One region of the Micromonospora carbonacea subsp. aurantiaca genome, then DNA from elsewhere that is predicted to be linked to it. Evidence: riboswitches for the same ligand, from Rfam matches in the RefSeq annotation. Region 1 holds a riboswitch; each other region holds the start of a gene.
What was found. Region 1 has a riboswitch for cyclic di-AMP ahead of HDA31_RS26810 (coiled-coil domain-containing protein). Riboswitches for the same ligand answer to the same signal wherever they lie in the genome.
Positions count from the first base shown of each region.

Region 2: linked by a shared signal. The riboswitch ahead of HDA31_RS05940 (coiled-coil domain-containing protein) and the one ahead of HDA31_RS26810 (coiled-coil domain-containing protein) in region 1 are both predicted to bind cyclic di-AMP.
Region 3: linked by a shared signal. The riboswitch ahead of HDA31_RS19095 (C39 family peptidase) and the one ahead of HDA31_RS26810 (coiled-coil domain-containing protein) in region 1 are both predicted to bind cyclic di-AMP.

Region 1 covers NZ_JACHMZ010000001.1:6,436,013-6,443,036, reverse strand. Annotated here, with positions in the region: gene HDA31_RS26810 (coiled-coil domain-containing protein) at 150-1,175, opposite strand; cyclic di-AMP (ydaO/yuaA leader) riboswitch at 1,180-1,310, opposite strand; gene HDA31_RS26805 (YibE/F family protein) at 1,477-2,901, opposite strand; gene HDA31_RS26800 (heavy metal translocating P-type ATPase) at 3,271-5,355, shown strand; gene HDA31_RS26795 (hypothetical protein) at 5,499-6,113, shown strand; gene HDA31_RS26790 (DUF305 domain-containing protein) at 6,198-6,872, shown strand.
Region 2 covers NZ_JACHMZ010000001.1:1,306,462-1,313,485, forward strand. Annotated here, with positions in the region: gene HDA31_RS05930 (STAS domain-containing protein) at 300-662, shown strand; gene HDA31_RS05935 (SRPBCC family protein) at 740-1,189, shown strand; gene HDA31_RS05940 (coiled-coil domain-containing protein) at 1,237-2,307, opposite strand; cyclic di-AMP (ydaO/yuaA leader) riboswitch at 2,312-2,441, opposite strand; gene HDA31_RS05945 (cation diffusion facilitator family transporter) at 2,595-3,509, opposite strand; gene HDA31_RS05950 (HelD family protein) at 3,616-5,733, opposite strand; gene HDA31_RS05955 (alpha/beta fold hydrolase) at 5,914-6,837, opposite strand.
Region 3 covers NZ_JACHMZ010000001.1:4,466,559-4,473,582, forward strand. Annotated here, with positions in the region: gene HDA31_RS33060 (SHOCT domain-containing protein) at 1-133, opposite strand, end outside; gene HDA31_RS19090 (hypothetical protein) at 318-602, opposite strand; gene HDA31_RS19095 (C39 family peptidase) at 752-1,627, opposite strand; cyclic di-AMP (ydaO/yuaA leader) riboswitch at 1,849-1,991, opposite strand; gene HDA31_RS19100 (hypothetical protein) at 2,353-3,129, opposite strand; gene HDA31_RS19105 (hypothetical protein) at 3,272-3,646, opposite strand; gene HDA31_RS19110 (acyltransferase family protein) at 3,696-4,886, opposite strand; gene HDA31_RS19115 (polysaccharide pyruvyl transferase family protein) at 5,084-6,406, shown strand; gene HDA31_RS19120 (glycosyltransferase family 2 protein) at 6,497-7,024, shown strand, end outside.

The sequences.
Region 1 (7,024 bases):
CCGCCTACCGCCGCCCGCCGCTGTCGCCCGCCGCCCAGCGCCGCACCGACGCCCAGTGCTGTGACCTGAGCCCGGCGCGCCCGGGACGCGACGCGAGAGGGGCCGCCCCGTAGCGGAGCGGCCCCTCTCGTCGTGCGCGGCGCGTCGCCTCAGAGCAGCGACATGTGCACGTGGTCGGTGTGGTTGGACGGCCCGCTGTAGGAACTCCAGCCGTTCGCCGGGAACCAGATCTGCCGGTTCCAGATGACGTAGTAGATGCCGAGCCGGTCGGCGTTGCGGATGAGGAACGCGGCGAGGTTGTTGCCGTACATCCGGGTGTCGTTGTTGTGCCAGGGGGAGAAGCCGCTGTTCTGGAGCGACCAGTCGCAGGCCCGGCCCTTGGGGTGCTCCCACGGCCCGCCCGGCCGGTAGCAGCCCACGAACCGGTTGAAGCCGGCCCGCTTGACCTCCTTGTAGGCGTGCAGCGTGCGGGGTGTCACGCAGCCGGAGGTGGTGGGGTCGTTCTCGCTGCACGACTCCGGCCGCCAGGTGCCGTCCGACGTCCGGCCCGGCGCGATCCGCGCGACCGGGGACGTGGCGTTGACCAGGCCGCCGGTGAAGCCCTTGCCGCCGACCAGCGCGAGCGCCTTCTCGGCGTCGTGCTTCTTCTTCGCCATGACCGACGCCTGCTTCTGCTGCTCGCGCACCTCGGCGTCGAGCGCGAGCTTGGCCTGCTCGGCGCGGTTCTTCGCCGCGCTGACCTCGGCCAGCTTGTTGGCGTTGACCATGTTCAGCTCGTCGAGGGCGGAGGCGCGCTTGACGAACGAGTCCGGGCTGTTGCTCTCCAGCAGCATCGCCATCGCGCCGACCCGCCCGGTCCGGTACGACTGCGCGGCCATCTCGCCGACCTGCGGCGCGAGCGCGTCCAGCTCCTCCTGGGCCTTCCGCACCTCGTCGGCGAGCTGGGCCTGGCGCTTCTTGGACTTTTCGAGCTTCGACTTGGCCTGGACGTAGTCCCGGTTCGTCGCCTCGATCACGTCGGTGATGAGCTGGGGCTCGTCGTCCTCCTCGTGCCCCGAGGGCTGGGGGGCGGCGGCGGGCAGGGCGAGCGCCGGGGCGGCCGGCCCGGCGACGACCGCCAGGGCAGCGAGCACGGCCACCACGGGTGTCAACCAGCGGTGCAGGGGTGCCGTCACAGTGTTCCCTTCCATCGACCGCCGACCGGGTTAGCTGACGGGTTCGGGGCGGAAGCGGCCCCTACCGCTCGCGCGGATTCACCCCGGGCACCTGGTTCCCCGGCTCGCCTCGCGGCGATTGGGCGGCGGCACCGCAGGCGCCGCTTCGCGCCTTCGGCGGTGACCGGCAGCGAGGTTACCCGAGAGCACATGCGGGGAGCTACGTCCGGATGCCGACTAAAAGCGTCATTTCGTAATCGCCGTCGGTAATCAGTGATGCGCTTCTCAGGGCGGATGCCGCCGCCGGTCACGCTGCGCAGTGTCACCATGCGGTCTCCGTGCCTCCTTCTCGGTGCGGCCGTCCGGCCGGGGGGTGGGTGGGGGCGTGGTCGTCGGGGAACCCCTCGGCCGCCCGGCCGCCGCCGAGCGCCTCCAGCGCGAGATCGCGGTCCGCGGTCCGCCGCCCGCCCCCGTGGGTACGCGCCGCCGGCACGTCCCCGCCGCCCGCCGGGCGGGTCCGGGGCGCGGCCCCCTGCCCCGCCGTGGGTCCCGCCGCCGCCGTGCGTCCTGCCGCCGTGACCACGGCGGCCAGCCCGGTGGTGAGCGGCACGGCGGCGATCAGGCCCAGCGTGGCGACCGCGCTGCGGACGATCTCCTGGGCGAGGAACTCGCTGGTCAGGATCTCGGTCACGGGGCGGGAGTCGGCGGTGAGCAGGAGCAGCAGCGGCAGCGACGCACCCGCGTACGCCAGCACGATCGTGTTGACCGTCGAGGCGATGTGCGCCCGGCCGACGCGGGTGGCCGCCCGGTAGAGCTGCAACCGGGACAGCCCCGGGTTGGCGTGCGCCAGCTCGGTGACGGTGGCCGCCTGGGTCACGGTGACGTCGTCGAGCACCCCGAGCGACCCGATGATGATGCCGGCCAGGAGCAGGCCGTGCAGGTCCACGTCGCCCCGGAACATCGACAGGGTGGTGGCGTCCTCGCTGCCGTACCCGGTGAGGTGGGTGGCGGCCGTGGCCAGCGTGCCCAGCAGGCCGGTGAGAACCAGGCTGCCCAGGGTGCCGAGGACCGCCACCGACGTCTGCGCGGTGACCCCGTGGGTGAGGTACAGCACCACGAACATGATCAGCGCGGAGCCGACGACGGCGATCGGCAGCGGCGACCCGCCCGCGCCGATGCCGGGCAGCACGAAGGTCAGCAGGATGGCGAAGGTGGCGGCGAGCCCGGCGAGGGCGGCCACCCCCCGCCAACGGCCGAACGCGACGATCGCCAGCGCGAACACCACCGCCAGCCAGATCAGCGGGGCGCCACGCTGGTGCTCGGCGATGTTGTAGGCGCTCGCGGTCGGGTCCGCCGGATCGGTGAGTTTCACCAGCACGATCCGGTCGTCGACGGCGACGGTGGGCGCGCCGGGGCCCGTCGGGACCGGCGTCTCGACCTGCCGCCCGGCGTCCGGCCCCTGCTCCACCCGGACGGTCACGGTGCCGCACGGGCCGTCCGCGACGCCCGGCCCGCCGCCCTCCGGCGTCTCGGGCTGCGGCGGGCACTCCTCGGTGACCACCCGGGTCACCGTGCCGTGGTAGCGGGGCACCGGCGAACCGCCGTCGACCTCCGGGCCGCCGTCGCGGGGCCACAGGACGACCGCCGCGATCACGGTGATCACGAAGAGGGGCACCACGGTCGCGACGAGGACCCGCCGCACCCCCGGCGGGGTGGGCGGGGCGGGTCGGTTGTGGTCGGCGCCCATCGACGATCTCCAAACGGTGTCAGCGCGGGATACGGCCCGGCGGCCCGGACGGTTCAGCGTGGCGGGCGATCGGTCGGCGCCGGCCGCCCGGCTCCCGCCGCCCGGCCCGCCCGGCCTTCCGTTCCTCCGGCCGCCCGGTCTCCCGTTCCGCCGGCCCCGGGTCTCCCTCTCCGTCGGCCCCGGTCTCCCGCTCCGCCGGCCGTCCGGAGCGGCATCCCGCGTCCCACCGCCCGGAATCGTAGCCACCCTCACCTGCGAATGCAGGTCGACCGACACCATGTCGGCGACATGGCGGTGTTCCGGCCGCCGTGATACCGCCACATGGCCGACATGCCGCCGGATCGACGGGCGGCAGGGCATGTTGGAGACATGGCCCACGACGCGCACGCCAATCGCACCGGGCACCCCACCCATGTCGGGCACCCCACCCATGCCGAGCGCGACAACCATGCCGGGCACGGCGGGCACGACAAGCACGCCGGGCACGACCCGGAGATGTTCCGCCGCCGGTTCTGGGCCTGCCTCGCGTTGACCCTGCCGATCGTCGTCACCAGCCACATGGTGATGGACTGGTTCGGCTACTCGCTGGAGTTCCCCGGCCGGGCCCTGGTCGGCCCGGTGCTCGGCTCGGCGGTCTTCTGGTGGGGCGGGTGGCCGTTCCTGGTCGGCGCGGTCCGGGAGCTGCGCGACCGGGCACCGGGCATGATGCTGCTCATCGCGATGGCGATCAGCGTGGCATACGTCGCGTCGCTGGCCACCAGCGCCGGCGCGTTCGACCTCGACTTCTGGTGGGAGCTGGCGGCGCTGGTCACCATCATGCTGCTCGGGCACTGGCAGGAGATGAGGGCGATCGGCCAGGCCCGGGGCGCCCTCGCGGCGCTGGCCGCGCTGCTGCCCGACGACGCGGAGCGGGTCCGCCCGGACGGCGGCACCGAGCGGGTCCCGGTCGCCGGGCTGCGCGTCGGCGACGTGCTGCTGGTCCGGCCGGGCGGTCGGGTGCCGGCCGACGGCCGGGTCGTCGACGGCGACGCCGAGCTGGACGAATCCATGATCACGGGCGAGTCCCGCCCGGTCACCCGGTCGGCCGGCGACCGGGTGGTGGCGGGCACGGTGGCCACGGATTCGGCGATCCGGGTCGAGGTCGAGGCCACCGGCGAGGAGACCACCCTCGCCGGCATCCAGCGCATGGTCGCCGAGGCGCAGCGCTCCAGCGGCCGGGCCCAGGTGCTCGCCGACCGCTTCGCGGCCTGGCTGTTCTACGTCGCGACCGCCACCGCCGTGCTGACGGTCGTGGTCTGGTCCGCCCTGGGCGACCCCGACGAGGCCGTCGTGCGGACCGTCACGGTGCTGGTCATCGCCTGCCCGCACGCGCTGGGGCTCGCGATCCCGCTGGTCATCGCGCTGTCCACGGCGGTGGCGGCACGCTCCGGTATCCTGGTGAAGGACCGTCTCGCGCTGGAGCGGATGCGCACCGTCGACGCGGTGCTGTTCGACAAGACCGGCACCCTGACCCGGGGCGAACACGCCGTGACCGGCGTCGCGGCCGCCGCCGGCACCAGCGAGGACGAACTGCTGCGGCTGGCCGCCGGCGTCGAGGCGGACAGCGAGCACCCGCTGGCCCGCGCGATCGTCGCCGCCGCCGAGCAGCGCGGCGGGCACCCGCCTGCCACCGGCTTTCGCGCCCTGCCAGGCCGTGGGGTGCGGGCCACGATCGACGGCACGGAATACGCGGTGGGCGGGCCTGCGCTGCTGCGCGAGTTGGGCGCGGGCCTCCCCGCCGAGCTGGAGCAGGCCACCGCCGGCTGGGCGGGGCGGGGGGCCGCCGTGCTGCACCTCGTCCGCCTCCCCGGCACGGTGCTCGGCGCGTTCGCCCTCGCCGACGAAGCACGCCCCGAGGCCCGCGAGGCGATCGCCGAGCTGCGCGCCCAGGGCATCCGGACCATCGCGATGATCACCGGGGACGCCCGGGCGGTGGCCGATGCGGTCGCCGCCGACCTCGGCTTCCGTCCCGGGGTCGACGAGGTCTTCGCGGAGGTGCTGCCGGCCGACAAGGACGGAAAGGTGACCGAGCTGCAACGACGCGGGCTGACCGTGGCGATGGTCGGCGACGGGGTCAACGACGCCCCGGCGCTGGCCCGCGCCGACGTGGGCATCGCCATCGGGGCCGGCACGGACGTGGCGATCGAGTCCGCCGGGGTGGTGCTCGCCTCGTCCGACCCGCGCGGGGTGGCGGCGGTCGCCCGGCTCTCCCGGGCCTCCTACCGCAAGATGGTGCAGAACCTGGCCTGGGCGGCCGGCTACAACGTGGTGGCCCTGCCGCTGGCCGCCGGGGTGCTGGCCTGGGCCGGGGTGGCACTGAGCCCGGCGGTCGGGGCGATCCTGATGTCGGCCTCCACGATCGTCGTGGCGTTGAACGCCCAACTGCTCCGCCGGGTCCGCCTCACCCCCGGCTGATGCCGGGCAGGGGTGAGGGCCTCAACGAGTGTTGGTGAGTGGAGTGCCGGGCACAGGCCCGGCTCGTGGTGCCGGGTCACCTTCCGCGCCCGCATCCGCGAGGCGGCGTGGGTCGACCTCGGCCGAGGCTCTAGCGTGGTGGTGTGCGGACGAGGGCGGTGGCGGGCGGGCGGTGGGGCCGCCTGGCGCTGCTGCTCTGCACCCTGGTCGGCCTCGCCGCCATGCACACCCTCGGCCACGGCGCGCACTCCGGCGGCACCCACTCCGGCCACGACGGGGCCACACCGCGCGACGCCCACCCGGCCCCGGCGGCGCTCGCCGACGGCACGGGTGCTCCCGTGGCGCTCGCCAGCGGAATGGGTGTCCCCGTGGCGCTTGTCGGCGGCGCGGCTGTTCCCGTGGCGCTTGCCGGGGGCGCGGATGCGCTCCGGGCGTTCGCCGGTGGAGTGGCCGTCCGCGTCGGCGTGGTCGCCGCCGTCACCGTGGGTGCCCACACCGGCTGTCCGGCTGGTGGGTGTGCGCCCGACCGGCTGCTCGCGGACGGTGGTCGCGCCGACGGGTCGTCCGGGTGGAGCGCCTGCCTGGCGGTGCTCGGCGCGCTCGGGGCGGCCCTGCTCGTCGCCGTGCTCCTGCTGACCGGGGCCCGGGCGGCCGGTCCGCCCGGCAGGCGGCCCGATGGCGGGCCCGCCGGACCGCGCGCCCCGCCACCCCGCCCGCTCGGCCTTCGGCTTGCCGAGGTCTCGGTGTCGCGTACGTAGGACGCCCCGGCGCGGTGCCCGGCTCCGCCGGTGACCCGTGTCTCCGTCCTGCCCATGTACGTGACCGAGACCGAAGGATCCACCATGACCACTCGTACGTTCGCGCGCCGCGTCGCCCTTGCCGGCGTGGCCCTGACCGCCGTCCTCGGCCTGGCCGCCTGCGGCTCCACCGAGCACGGCTCGCCCAGCCACGACGAGCCGGCCGCCGCCGGCACGACCACGACCGGCACCACCACGGCTGGTGCCACTGCCGCCGGGACTCCGACGCGCGGGGCGGCTGCGTTCGGCGACGCCGACGTGATGTTCGCCCAGATGATGATCCCGCACCACCGGCAGGCCGTGGAGATGGCCGAGTTGGCCGAGACCCGCGCCGCCGACCCGGAGGTCAAGCGGCTCGCCGCCGCGATCAAGGTCGCCCAGGCACCGGAGATCGCCACCATGACCGGCTGGCTGACCGGGTGGGGCCGGCCGGTCCCGTCGCCCGCCCCGGGGCACGGGCACGACATGCCGGAGATGGACCACGAGATGCTGGGGATGATGTCCGAGGCGGACATGGCGAAGCTGGCCGGCGCGCGCGGCGTCGGCTTCGACCGGCAGTTCCTGACCATGATGATCGCCCACCACGAGGGCGCGATCGCCATGGCGAGGGAGGAGTTGGCCGAGGGGGCGAACCCTGCTGCCAAGGCGCTGGCCCAGCAGATCGCCACCAGCCAGCAGGGCGAAGTCGACCAGATGAGGAAGATCCTCGCCCGGCTCTGACGGCCGGGCACCACGCGTCATGCCGGCGAGGTGGGGGTATCCGCAGCTCGGGATGCCCCCATGTCGCCGACATGAAGTCGATCAAGCGCCCTGTCGGCGCGCGGGGCGAGCCCCGAGCCGCGCTGGGCGGGGTCAGTAGGCGCGGGGTCAGC
Region 2 (7,024 bases), 5.1 Mb from region 1:
TGCTAGGCGGGGCGGGCAACGGCGGCGGGTCCGGCCGGTGACGGAAGGTGGTCACACGCCCGGGGTGCGGGGTGCGCGCAAAGGTCGGGGGAGACCGCTACCCTGGGTCGGCGACACCGGCCCCGGGCCGGTCGTCCGGCAAACAGGATCTGAAAAGTCCGGATAAGGGCAGCGTGTTTTGCCCTGATCCACGAATTGCTCATCCCGAGGGGTGGCGACCGAGGCCATCGGAGGAATACTCTCGGTCGCGGCCCGCGTACTGATGAGGCGCCCGTCAACGGGCGAGTGGAGGTGCTCGCGTGAGCCTGTCGATCGTGAAGTCGGTTCTTTCCGGTGGTGTCATCGAAATCGCCCCGCGCGGTGAGATCGACGTCGACACCGCGTACGAGGTGCGTGAAGCCATCGCCGAGGTGCTCACCAAGGGGCGGCCCGCCCGCATCGAGCTGAACATGCGTCTCGTCACCTTCATCGACTCCGTCGGCATCAGCGCGATGGTGGCCGGCTTCCAGACCGCCGAGGTCAGCGGGGTGAAGCTGGTCGTCACCGAGCCGAGCCGGTTCGTGCACCGGCAGCTCTGGGTGACCGGCCTGCTCGGGCTCTTCGGCGCCCCGGAGCCCTACCTCGCGGGCACGGCCACCCCCGAGGTGCTGCCGGGCGCCTGACGCGGCCGCCGGCGCAGGTCCACGTGCCGGGGCGTTCGGCCCTTCCCCCACGCCCCCGGGTGGGGGACGATCGACGGATGCCCCGGCGCGAGAGCTTCCAGTACTCGGTCCAGGCCCGCTGCCCGCGGGCGGAGGCGGTGGCGCTGCTCAGTGACCCCGCCCGGCAGACCGAGCTGCATCCGTTGATCACGCGGGTGCGCCGGCTGCCGCCCCGGCCGGGCACCCTGGCCAGCTACGCGATCACCGACCAGCTCGCCGCCGGGCCGCTGCGCTTCGGGGTGACGTACCAGGCGGACGTGCTGACGGTGACCGACGACGAGATCGTCACGGTGGCCCGGCAGCGGCCGGCCACGACGGTGCGTAACCACACCCGGCTGCGCGACGAGCCGGACGGCCTCCTCCGCGTCGACGTGGAGATCACACTGGCCGCGCCGACGCCGCTGTTCGGCTACGCCTTCCGGCAGGCCCGCTCGGCGCACCTCGGGCTGGCCCGCCGGCTCGGCGAGGTGCTCGGCCGGGCGGCGTAGCGCCCGGCGACCCGCCCCCGTGGGGGAGGGCCGCCGGGGCGCGTGGCTCAGATCACCGACAGGTGCACGTGGTTCGTGTGGTCGCTGGACGGGTCGCCGTTTCCGCCGCTGTACGCCTTCCAGCCGCTGCTGGGCAGCCAGATCTGCTTGAACCAGATCACGTAGAGCACGGCGAGCCGGTCGGCGTTGCGCACGAAGTACGCCGCCAGGTTGTTGCCGTAGGTGCGGTCCCCGCCGCTGGCCACGCCGCCGAAGCCGCCCTTCTGCGCGGCGAAGTCGCAGGCCCGGCCCTTCGGGTGCTCGCCGGAGCCGCCGGGGCGGTAGCAGGAGACGTACCGGGTGAAGCCGGCGGCCTTGGCCTGGTTGAGCGCGTGCAGGGTGCGCGGGGTGATGCAGCCGTTGGCCGGGGTGGGGTCGTTGACGCTGCACGACTCCGCCGGCCAGGAGCCGTCGGAGTTGCGCTTCGCGGGGGTGGCGTTCGCGCTGGAGGTGCCGCCCGGGCTGGACCCGCCGCCGCTGCTGCTGGCCTTGTCGTTGGCCACGGTGAGGGCCCGTTCGGCCTGCTCCTTGCGCTTGCCCATCAGCGCGACCTGCTTGCGCTGCTCGCGGATCTCGCCGTCGAGGGCCTGCCGGGTCTTCGTCGCCTCGTCCCGGGTGGTCAGCAGCTCGCGCAGCGCCCGGTCCTCGTTCGCGGCGATCGTGTCGAGCGCGGCGGCCCGGTCGAGGAACCCCTCGGGGGAGCTGCTGTCGAGCAGCACCGAGGCGGCGGTGAGCCGGCCCTTCTTGTACGCCACCCCGGCGATCTCGCCGACCTTGGCGCCCCGGGTGACCAGCTCGGCCTCGACCGTCTTGAGCTGGCCGCCGAGCTGCTGCTGCCGCTTCACCGAGCGGTCGAGGGCGGTCTTGGCCTCCAGGTAGCCCTTGCTGGCCGCCTCGAGCTGGGCGCGCAGGGCGGGCGTGCCGCCCTCCTCGTCGTCGCCGGGCGCGGCGAGCAGGCCGACCGGCGGCGCGGCCCCGGCCGGCGTCACCGGCGCGACCCCGAGGCCGACGGCGAGCGTCAGCGCCAGCGCCGCCGCCACCCGGGCGGCGATCCTTCCTACAGGTGCCACTACTGGCATGTGCGTGTCCTTCCGTCAGCCGCCGACCGGGTTAGCTGACGGGTTCGGGACGGAAGATCCCTACCGCTGGAGCGGATGCACCCCACACACATGGTTCCCCGGCTCGCCCACGGGCGATTAGGCGGCGGCCACCACAGGCGCCGGAGGGCGCCGCCCGGCGGTGGCCGGGGCTGAGCCTACCGGTGCATATGGGGCCAGCGCTGCCTCCGTGACGGAGGGTACGCGGATGAAACCTGTCAAGTCGGCCATTCGGCCGCGAATGTCGCAAAAATTGATGGATTCCGGTCTCACCAGCCGGCCGGGCCGCAGCCGTCGCGGGCCGCTCCGGGCTCGACCTGCAACGTGGCGTGCTCGATGTGGAAGTCCTCGTGCAGGGCGGTGCGGGCGGCGGTCAGCACCGCGCCGACCTCCGCGCCGGGCGCCATGGTCAGGTGGGCCGAGGCGACCTCCATGCCGGAGGTCAGCGTCCAGACGTGCAGGTCGTGCACCTCGACCACGCCGGGCACGGCGGCCAGCCGGTCGTGCACGGCGGTCACCTGGAGGTGCTCCGGCGCGGCCTGCACCAGGATGCGCACCGCGGCCCGCCCGAGCCGCCAGGTGCGGGGCAGGATGAACACGCCGATCGCGACGGCCACCGCCGGGTCCGCCCACCACCAGCCGGTCGCCATGATCAGCACCGCCGCGCCGATCACGCCGACCGACCCGAGCAGGTCGCCCAGCACCTCCAGGTACGCCCCGCGCATGTTGATGCTCTCCTTCGCCCCGCTGCGCAGCAGGGCGAACGCGGCGACGTTGGCGAGCAGGCCCAGCACCGCCACCACGAGCATCGGGCCGGTGGTCACCTCGGGCGGGTCGCCGAAACGGCGGACGGCCTCGACGAGGACGTAGACGGCGACGCCGCTGAGCAGCAGGGCGTTGCCGAGCGCGGCGAGCACCTCCAGCCGGTAGAGCCCGAAGGTGCGCTGCGGGTCGGCGGTGGCCCGGCGGGTGGCGGTGATCGCGGCGAGCGCCATGCCGATGCCGAGCACGTCGGTGAACATGTGCCCGGCGTCGGAGAGCAGCGCCAGCGAGCCGGTGCCGAGCGCGGTCACCGCCTCGACGATCATCAGCGCGGCGAGCAGCGCGAACGCCGCCCAGAGCCGCCCCGAGTGGCGGTCCGCCACGTTCGCCGCCCCGTGGTGGTGGTCATGCCCTGCGCCCATGCCCGCACCCTCCGTCCGTGATCCCCGCCGGGCCCAATCTATGCTCACATCGCAATATGTGCAAGTGATCGACAGTGGCCCGCCCCGGGAACGGCGGGGCGGGCGGTCAGCCCGTCGGGTCGATCGTGACGAGGCGCTGGGTCGCCCGGGACAGCGCCACGTACAGCGTCCGCACGCCCGAGCCCGGGTCGGCCCGGATCTCGCCCGGGGCGACCAGCACCACCCCGTCGTACTCCATGCCCTTGGCCTGGAGGCTGGTCACCACCTGCAGGCGCGGCGCGGCCCGGCCCGCCAGCCAGCCCGCGACCTCGTCGCGGCGCGGCACCGGCGTGATCACCCCGACCGTGCCCTCCACCTCGCCGAGCAGGTCGCCGACCGCCGCGACGGTCGCCGCCGCCAGCCCGGCCGCCGGCACGGTCAGCTCGACCGGGGCCACGCCGGTCGACCGCACCGCCCGGGGCAGCGCCAGGTCCGGGTAGAGCCGGCGGATCTCCGCCGCCGCCACCGCGAAGATCTCCGCCGAGTTGCGGTAGTTGGTGGTCAGCTCGAACTCGTGCCGCCGCCGCCGGCCCAGCGCCGCGTCCCGCGCCCGGGTCAGCTCCTGCGGGTCCCCCGTCCACGCGGTCTGCGCCGGGTCGCCCACCACCGTCCAGGACGCCAGCCGGCCGCGCCGGCCGATCATCCGCCACTGCATCGGCGACACGTCCTGCGCCTCGTCGACCACCACGTGCGCGAAGTCGCGGTAGTCCTCCGGCCGCTCCCGGGCCGCCTCGCGCGCCGCCCGCTGCCGGTCGGCGTGCGTGCTCAGCTCGCGGACGCCCCCGGCGAGCTGGAACGGGTCGCGCTTCGCCCGCTTCGGCTGCACCGGCTTGCCCAACAGCGCGTCCAGCTCGTCGAGCAGGGCGACGTCGGCGATCGTGAGCCCCTCGGCGTCCAGCGTCCGGTACGCCTCGACGAGCAGGCCGGCCTCCGCCCGGGACAGCACCCCGGCGGCGTACCGCCGCAGCCGGTCGGGGCGGGCCAGCCAGCCCAGCACGTGCCGGGGGTGCAGCCGCGGCCACCACGCCTTGAGGAACTCGCGGAACTCGGGCCGCTCGGCGATCTCGTCCTCGAACGCCCGCTGCTCCGGCAGCCGGCCGATGCTCAGCCGCCGGGCCTGCGCCCACAGCGCCGCGAACACCCCGTCGAAGCCCGCCCGGCGCGACTCGTTGCGGCGGGCGCCCCGGCCCAGCGCCCGGTCCCGGATGCCGTCGAGCTCCCGGCGGTCGAGCCGCAGCAGCTCACCCCGGTAGAGCAGGCGCAGCTCGCCCGGCCCGCCCGGCACCGCGTCCCGCACCGCCCGCTCCAGCACCCGGCGCATCCGCAGCGACCCCTTCACCGCCGCCACCTCCGGCGGGTCGGTGCGCGTCGCGCCCATCCCCGGGAACAGCGACCCCAGCGAGCGCAACGTCGCCGTCTCCTCGCCCAGCGACGGCAGCACCGAGGCGATGTACTCCACGAACACCGCCGACGGGCCCACCACCAGGATGCCGCCGCCCGCGTAGCGGCTGCGGTCGGAATAGAGCAGGTACGCCGCCCGGTGCAGGGCCACCGCCGTCTTGCCCGTGCCCGGCCCGCCCGAGACGATCGTCACCCCGGAGGCGGGGGAGCGGATCGCCTCGTCCTGCTCACGCTGGATCGTGGCCACGATGTCGCGCATCCCCCGGCCGGTGGCCCGGGACAGGGTCGCCAGCAGCCCGCCGTCGCCCACCACCGCCATGTCCGGCGGGGCCGCCGCCGGGTCCAGCAGGTCGTCCTCGATCCGGGTCACCCGCTCCGCCGACGAGGAGATCGTGCGGCGCCGCACCACGCCCAGCGGCTGGGCCGGCGTCGCCTGGTAGAAGGCGGCGGCGGCCGGGGCCCGCCAGTCCACCACCAGGGTCTCGGCGTCCTCGCCGCGCACCCCCAGCCGCCCCACGTGCAGCACCTGCCCCTCCCGCAGGTCCAGCCGGCCGAAGACCAGCCCCTCGTGCTCGGCGTCGAGCACGTGCCGGCGCTGCGCGGCGTGGAAGACCATCGCGTCCCGCTCGACGAGCGCCCCGAAGTTGCCCACCCGGGCCAGGCGGTAGCCGTCCTTCTCGGCCTGCGCGGCGAAGCGGCGCAGCTCGGCGAGGCGGGCGTACACCCGGTCGAGGTGCCGCTGCTCGGCGGCGATCTCCTGCTCCAGGGTCGTGCGGTCGGTCAACGTACGGGCTCCTCGCAGACGGCGGCATCGGCCGCGCCAGGGGCGCGGCGGCGCGCCGGGGTGACCGGGTGAGGGTACGGCCAGCAGCCGACGGGTTCGCGGGGCCATGCCGCCGCCGCGATCCACCCCACGTCCCGGACGGCCCGGCGCGGGCCCCGGTCAGGTGCCGTGCGGCCCCGGTCAGGGCCGCGCGGACGCCTCGCGCGCCCCCGCCAGCACCCGGTCCAGCACTCCGGTCAGGGCGGCGTTGACCTGCGCGGGCCGCTCCATCATCAGCATGTGCCCGGCGCCCGGGCAGACCGTCAGCTCCGTCGCCGGCAGGGCCGCCGCGATCGACTCCGCGCACGGCGGCGGGGTGAGCCGGTCCCGGTCGCCGACCAGCGCCGCCGCCGGCAGGTGGGCCAGCGCGGCGAGGGTGTCCAGCCGGTGCTGGGCCCCGATCGACGCCCGGAACCCGCCGATCGAGCGCAGCGTGGCCCGGGCCACCGCCGAGGTGACCAGCCGGATGTCGGTCGGGTCGCAGCGGTCGCCGAAGAGCATCCAGCGGATGCTGGGCCGCAGGGCGCGCAGCAGGGCCCGGGGCGGCCGCCACGCGCCGCAGCGGGCCAGCACCCCCGCGCCGGTGGTCTCGGCCAGCCGGATCAGCCGGGCGATGCGGGGGGAGAGGCCGTACACGGTGTGGGTGTGCCCCTCGGCGGTGGTCGAGACGAACACCAGCCCCGCCGCGCGGGCGGCGAAGTGGCCGGGGTGCCGGTGCGCGTACTCCATGATCGTCATGCCGCCCATCGAGTGCCCGACCAGCACCACCGGCCCGGCCGGCGCGACGGCGTCGAGCACGGCGGCCAGGTCGTCGCCGAGCTGGGCCAGGGTGGCGGTACGCAGCGCCATGCAGCCGGACCGGCCGTGCCCCCGGGCGTCGTAGGTGACCACCCGGACCCGCTCGCCGAACCGCTCGCGCAGCTCGGCGAGCTGCCGGTGCCAGCTGCGCCCGTCGAGCGTCCAGCCGTGCAGCAGGACGGCGGTGACCTCGGCGTCGACCGGCCCGGACGCCTCCACGTGCAGGCGCACGTCGTCCGCGAGCCGCACCTCGACGTGTTCCGGCATCGCCGCCTCCCCTCGGGCCGCCACGGAAACTTCACCGCCGGGTGACCCAGCAGTAACAAACCGACTACCCGCCATGACACCACGCCAACCCTGTGCAAGGAAGGGCCCCTTCTTAACGCCTGCGGTAGAGAAGGGTCCCCTTCTCACCTTTCCCGTGCGGTGGGGCGGGGCGCAGACGGCGAACCGC
Region 3 (7,024 bases), 2.0 Mb from region 1:
CCGGCCGAACCTCCAAGACGAAGTCGTACTTCTGCCAGCTCCCGTTGCCGCCGAGGGCCGATGCCTCCCGGACCGACAGCACCAGCGCCTGGGCAGCGAGGCCTCGCTTGCGGATCCGGCGCTGGTCGAACACCTCAGGACCTCATGTCACTCGAAACCGCGTCGGGTCACCGTCGCGCTGGTCGGGGGCTGCCCCGGGCCGCTGCGTCGCCGTGACCGGACCATGGAAGGGTCAACCTACGCCCTGCCCCGGCACCGGCACCAGGGGCGCTTCGGTCACGGCCGGACGGGACTGCCGCGCCCCGGTAGCACGGCCGTTACGCCTGGGTACCGTCGTCGCGCGCCGCCATGGCCAGGGCGACGAACTCCCGGAACTCGGCGAACTGTGCGGCGGTCATCTTCCACCGACATCCGCCGACGATGCCGTCGTCACCGGACGCCCGCCCCAGGCGGACCTTGAAGCCGTCGCCATGCGGCTGTCCGCTGACCCGGAGGAACGCCACGTGGTATCGCAAGCTCTCTTCCGTGTCCCGGTGGAAGATCTCCAGCACACGGCCGTCCAGCACCATGATCTGGTTGTCGAAGGCAAACTCGGTCGCCATGCTCCCCCTCAGCGCGATTCGTCAGCCTACTGCCACGTCAAGCGCCCCTCGTGAGGACGTCCCGTCACTTCGGCCTCGGCGTTGAAACGACGGCGCCGGCCCCGGCTCTCTTCGGAAAGAGAGCCGGGGCCGGCAGGGGGAGGGTGCTGTCAGGCCGAGTAGCCCCGCGTCGCCGCCCAGTGGGCCAGCGCGGTGGTGCTGATCCAGTACGCCGGGACGGCCGGGTCCGCCGAGTCGGCGATCCGCACGGTGCGCCCGGAGTCGCGGTAGCCGACGACGGCGATGTAGTGGCCGCCGGGGAACGAGTGCCAGCCGCCGTCGACGTCGGTGGCGTCGCCGGCGATGTTGACCACGACGCCGCGCCCGGCGCCGACCGCCTGCACCACGTCGGCCCGCAGCCGCTCCGTCTCGGCCGGGGTGGCGGCGCCGCCGGGGATCAGCCGGGTCCGGTACGGCTCGCCCTTGACCATCTCGTTGAGCACCCGCGTGGTGTCGTAGGCGGAGTTGGTGCCCATCTCGGTGGTGCCGAGGCGGACGGCCAGGGCGTCCTGGGTGCCGTCGACCCCGGTGGCGGAGAGCGCGTTGCGCACCGCCGCCGGGCCGCAGTAGTAGTAGGTGGTCTGGGCCTCGTAGTCGTAGTCGAGGAGCTTGGTCGACGGCGGCTTCGGGGCCGCCGGCTTCGCCGTCGTCTTCTTCGGCGTCGACCTGGCGGTCAGGTCGGGGTTCGGGGTGGTCGGGGTGGCGCTCGGCGACGGCGAGGCGCTGCCCGGGGCGGCGGTCGCGGGCGGCGCGGCGACCCGGGCCTGGGCGCGGCTGGCCGCGCCGTCGAGGCGGGGCGCGACCTCGGCCACGGCGGCGTTGGTGGTCCGCTGCGGGGCGGGGTCGTCGTCGACGGCGGCGAGCAGCGCGCCGGTGCCGGAGGCCAGCAGCAGCGCCGCGGCGGAGCCGGCGACGACCTGGTAGGGGCGTTCCGTGGCGAGTCGCCGCAGGTGCCGCTTGAGCTGATCGTTCACGTGTTCCTCCACGGGGCGGGGCGGAAGCGGGGGCACCCGGGCGCGCGTCGGCGCACGGCGGCGCGGACGTGTCCGCGGCCGGTGGGGTCCGCTTTCTGGGGGGGACGCCCGCTCAGGCGGGCGTACGCAGGGGTGCGACGGTCAGTGCGCCGGCTCGACGGCGACGGACGCGGGCACCGGGCTCCGTGGTGGAGGAACAACCCGGGGGGTGGGGTCAAACTGCACGAGGATGGAACTCCTTCCGACACCGCCTACCGGGTTAGCTGACGGATTCGGGCGGGAAGATCGCCCTACCGCAGGCCGTGGCCCGCGGATTCACCCCGGACGTGCAATGGGTCCCCGGTTCGTGATGATCACGATTGAGCGGGTCGGCGCGGCGTCGCCTCTTGCGATCGGGTACCGCACCGGACGGGCCGACACTACTGGCCGACGGAAGCCCTGCCAACCCCCCACCACCTGCTTAAACGTGCCACTGCCGGCGCATTTACGGGCCATTCGGAGACTGACGCGACTCAATGGGACTGCCGACCCATCCGACGTCAGCCGCCCCGCAACGGGACAACGAGCCGCGAACCTTCCACGAATTGCGCCCCCGATCGACCAGAACGCCCCCGCCGCCCGATCCCACCCCACCGTGACCCGCCTCACCCCGACCACCACCCACCCCTGCCCCTCCCCTGCCGGTGATCAAGAGAGAAGCGTCAGGATCGATCTCCACGGTGAGGCGAACCTCCTGATCACCGTGCCGGGGCCGGGGCGGAGGGCCGGGGGTGGGGCCAGCCGAGGGCTTTCCGGGCCCTGCGGGAGGCCGTCGCGGTGGTCGCCGGCGGGTGGGCGGGTCGGACGCGCTCGGCGGCGGCGTACGCCTCGGCGGCGAGCGCCCGGGCGGCCGCGGCGGCCAGTTCGGCGTCGTCCCACGCGGCCCGCTCCCGCGCGGCGGCGGCCCGGTAGCGGGCCAGCCTGCCGTCCCGGACGGCCCGGGCCAGGACGACCTCCTGCTCCACCGGGTGCCGCCTGGGGTCCCAGCCGCCCCGGCGGGCGAAGACGTCGCAGAGCTGCCCGATGGACAGCTCGCCCCGCAGGTGGGCCGCCGTGGCGGCGTGGTGCAGCCAGCGTTCCCGGGCCGCGTACTCGGTGGGGGTGCGCGGGGTGTGCGGCGTCGGCAGCGCCCCCGCGTCGCGGAAGCGCCGGGCGGCGGTCTCCGCCTCGTCGTACGCCTGCCAGGCCCGCTCGGCGGCGTCCTGGGCGGCCGTCCAGGCGGCCCGGCGACGGCGGGCGTTCTGCGCGGCCCCGGCGGCGGCCACCGCCACCTCGTCGGCGTACCGGCGCAGGTCGGCGACCGCCGGGGCCGGCGGGGCGGCGGGCCCGGCGGGGGCCTCGACGGCGGGCGGGTGGTCCCGCTCCGGCCGGGCGACCAGCACCGCGAGCACGGTGAGCGCCAGCACGAGCAGCACGGACCAGATGGCGGCGGCCAGCGGCACCTCGGTCAGGAACTGGTAGAGCACGATGTCCATGGTCGGCACCTCACGACGGTGGAGGCGGAACGGGATCCACGCCGCCGGACGAGGCGCGGGCGGCGGGGGGTGGGGCGGCCGGCCCGGCAGGCGGGTGGCGCGGTTCGTCGGCGACGGTGGCGGGCGCGGCCCGCCGCGTTGCTCAGGCGGCCGGCGGCGCGCGGGGGCCGGCGGCGGCGGGGACGAACCCGGTCGGCACCCGCTGCGGGGCCGACGCGGTGCCCGGCGGGGGACCGGCCTCGGCGGGCGACGGCCACGGGCCGGTGGTGGTGGTGGTGGTGGTGGCGATGGTCGCGGCCCCTGCGGATCCGGGTGCCTCCACGACGGCGGCGGAAGCGGCAGAATCGGCGGCGGCCGCGGCGGCCGGGCCGGGGTCGACGCCGCCGGGAACCACCGCGCCCGCCGGCAGCGCCGCGGCGCCGAGCGAGAACGCGACCACGACGGCGAGCGTCGCCAGCATCCGCGCCGTCCAGCGCACGACCCACCACAGGGGACAGGTCAGCGCGACGGGAAGCACCCGTCCACGCTACCGCCACCGGTCGCGCGACGCGCCGCCGGCGGGCGGGTCACCTGCTCGGCGCGGCGCGGCGCACCACCGGCGGGTGGGCGGCGGCCGGAGGGCGGGGGCGGCGCGGGGGCCCGAGCCGGCGGGTCAGCGGCATCTCGACCCAGCGGTGCAGCAGCGCGGCCAGGCCGAGGTTGACCAGCAGGAAGCCGACCGCCGCCAGCGGGCCCCACCAGCCCGGCAGGCCCGTGCCGAGCCGGTCGGCCAGCCGCAGGACGGTGATCATGACGAAGACGTGCACCAGGTAGAAGGCGAAGGAGACCTCGCCGAGCCAGACCATCGGCCGGGACCGCCACGGCGTCCGCGCGCCGCGCACGTCCGCGTCGGCGGCGGCCACGATGACCAGCAGGTACGCCGCCGCGAGCAGCGCCGCCCACAGCTCGGCGCGGATCCACTGGGCGGCGACCACCCAGGTGACGACGAAGATGGCGCTGGCGGCGGTGAGCCCGGGCCCACGCCAGCGCCCCCGGCGCAGCAGCTCGGCGGCGGCCACCCCCATCCAGAACTCCAGCGACCGCACGACCGGGAAGATCTGGGTGAACCACCAGGTGCTCTCCTGCGGCACCAGGCGCTGCCCCGGCCAGAGCGCCACGATCAGCAGCGGCACGGCCACCACCACCGCCCACAGCGCCCCGACGGGCGCCCGGCGCACCAGGGGCAGCGCGAACGGCAGGCAGACGTAGAAGAACAGCTCGCAGGAGAGCGACCAGCTCACCGAGTTGACGCTGTAGAAGTAGCCGGGCGTCGGGTCCCACGCCTGGACCAGGAACAGGTTCTCCAGTGCGGCGCGGACGTTGACCGGGTCGGCGAAGACCCACACCCCGGTCGCCAGCACCACCGCCCACATCAGCAGGTGGTTCGGGTAGATCTTGGCGAGCCGGCGGCGCAGGAAGTCGCGGCGGCGGTCCCCGTCGCGGGCCGACCAGACCAGCACGAAGCCGCTGAGGATGAAGAAGAACTCGACGCCGGACAGGCCCAGCGTGAACAGCCAGTCGACGACGGCCTTGGCCTCGGGCTGGCCGACGATCCGCATGGTGCCGACGTGGTAGCCGAAGACGAGCAGGGCAGCCACCCAGCGCAGCCCGGTCAGCGAGGGCAGCCGGCTGGCCGGGCGGGCCGGCGCGTCGGCGCGTACGACGGTCGGGGCGCCGGGGAGGCCGACGGCCCGACCCTCGGCGGGGGTCACCAGCACCGCTCTCCTCCTCGCGGACGCCCGGGCCGAGGCCGCCGCCCGGGTGACGGCGGGCCGCGCGGTGCCGCCCCGCCGGCACCCTACCCGGTGCGGCCGGGCGCGCCGCCCGCCGTCGGGCGTCCCGTGACGCGCCTGGCGGCGGCCCGGGCGCGATGGCCTAATATCGCGGTCTCGGCCACGACGAGGGGACAACACGGATGCACCAGCGGATCCTGCTGCGGGCCAAGAAGGGGCCGTTCGACGTCTACTCCCCGGAGGAGACGTTCGAGCGCAACTGGATCGGCGAGAACGCCGGCAACCTCGTGTTCAGCCACGCGGCGCACAAGCTGTTGCGGACGTCGACGGCGGAGGTCACCTCGTCGGAGTTCCGGGTCAACCCGCGCGAGGCCGACGAGATCAACGAGCGGTTCGACGTGTTCGTGGTGCCGCTGGCCAACGCGTTCCGGCGCAGCTACGCACACCGCCTGGTCGCCATGACCCAGCTGATCGAGCGGCTGAAGATCCCGGTGGTGGTGTTCGGGGTCGGCGCGCAGACCAACGTCGACGCCGACCGGGAGTACCTGCGGCCGATCGACGACGCGGTGAAGGGGTTCGTCTCGGCGGTGCTGGACCGGTCGCACAGCATCGGGGTGCGGGGCGAGATCACCGAGGGATACCTGCGGACCCTCGGCTTCTCCGCCGTCGACGTGATCGGCTGCCCGTCGATGTTCCTGCACGGCGACAGCCTGCGGGTCGACAAGCGCAAGACCACGCTCACCGTCGAGGACCGGGTGGCGCTGACCGTCTCCCCGTACGTCAAGTCGATGGCGAAGGTCATCGCCTCGCACCACCGGCGGTACCCGAACCTGCGCTACCTGCCGCAGGACCTGAAGACGCTCGGCACCCTGCTCTTCGGCGACGCGCCGGAGGACCGGGGCAAGAAGGCGGCCATCCCGATCCACACCTCCCACCCGCTGTTCACCGAGGACAAGGTGCGGATGTTCGTCGACCCGTGGACGTGGATGGACTACCTGTCGCGGTTCGACTTCAACTTCGGCACCCGCATCCACGGCACCATCACGGCGCTGGTGGCGGGCACGCCGGGCTATCTCTTCGCGCACGACTCGCGGACGCTTGAGCTGGCCCGGTACTTCGACATCCCGCACCGGCTGATGAAGGACGTCCCGCCGGACGTGGACGCCATAGAGCTCTACGACGAGGCCGACTACAGCGCGCTCAACAACGGGCACAAGGCCCGGTACGCGACGATGACGGCGTTCCTGGCCAAGCACGACCTCGGGGTCTCCTTCGCCGACGGCGACAGCGCCGCCCGGTTCGACCGGCAGGTCGCCGAGACGACCTTCCCCCCGGCGGTACGCGCGCAGTCGGCCACCGACCCGGCGGAGCTGATCGCCCGCATCCAGTGGCTGCACGACCGCAACCAGGAGCTGAAGGAGACCGTCGCGGGGTTCGAGTCGCACCGGCTGCGGGCCCGGGTGCGGGCGGCCGGCGGCCGGATGAAGCGGATGCTCAAGCGTTAACCCTCCGTAGGGGGTCTGTTCAGCGAGCCCACCCCCGGCGGATACGTCAGGTTCCGGGGCCGTCCATCCGGGCGGTCGAGGGTGTCGGGCGTGGTCAATGAGCCGACGCGGAGCCCACTGCTGAGCATCGTCGTCCCGGTGCACGGGGTCGAGGCGTACCTGTACCAGTGCCTGGAGTCGATCCTCGGCGGCCTGTCCGCCGCCGAGGCCGCCGAGGTCGAGCTGGTCGCCGTCGACGACGCCTCCCCGGACCGGTGCGGGGAGATGCTGCGCTCGTACGCGGCGGGGCGGCCCCAGGTGCGGGTGGTGTCCCTGACCCGCAACGTGGGGCTGGGGCTGGCCCGCAACGCGGGGCTGGCGGAGGCGACCGGCCGGTACGTGTGGTTCGTCGACAGCGACGACTGGCTGCCCCCGGGCGCCCTGCCGACGGTGCTGGCGCGGCTGCGCCGCGACGAGCCGGACGTGCTGCTGGTGGACCACCTGCGGGTGCACGAGGGCGGCCGGCTGGAGGTCGACGCGAGCAGCCACCTGCTGCGCGGGGTCGACGGGTGCGTCCGGCTGGCCGACCGGCCCGAACTGCTGCGGGTGCAGCACACCGCGTGGAACAAGGTGGTCCGC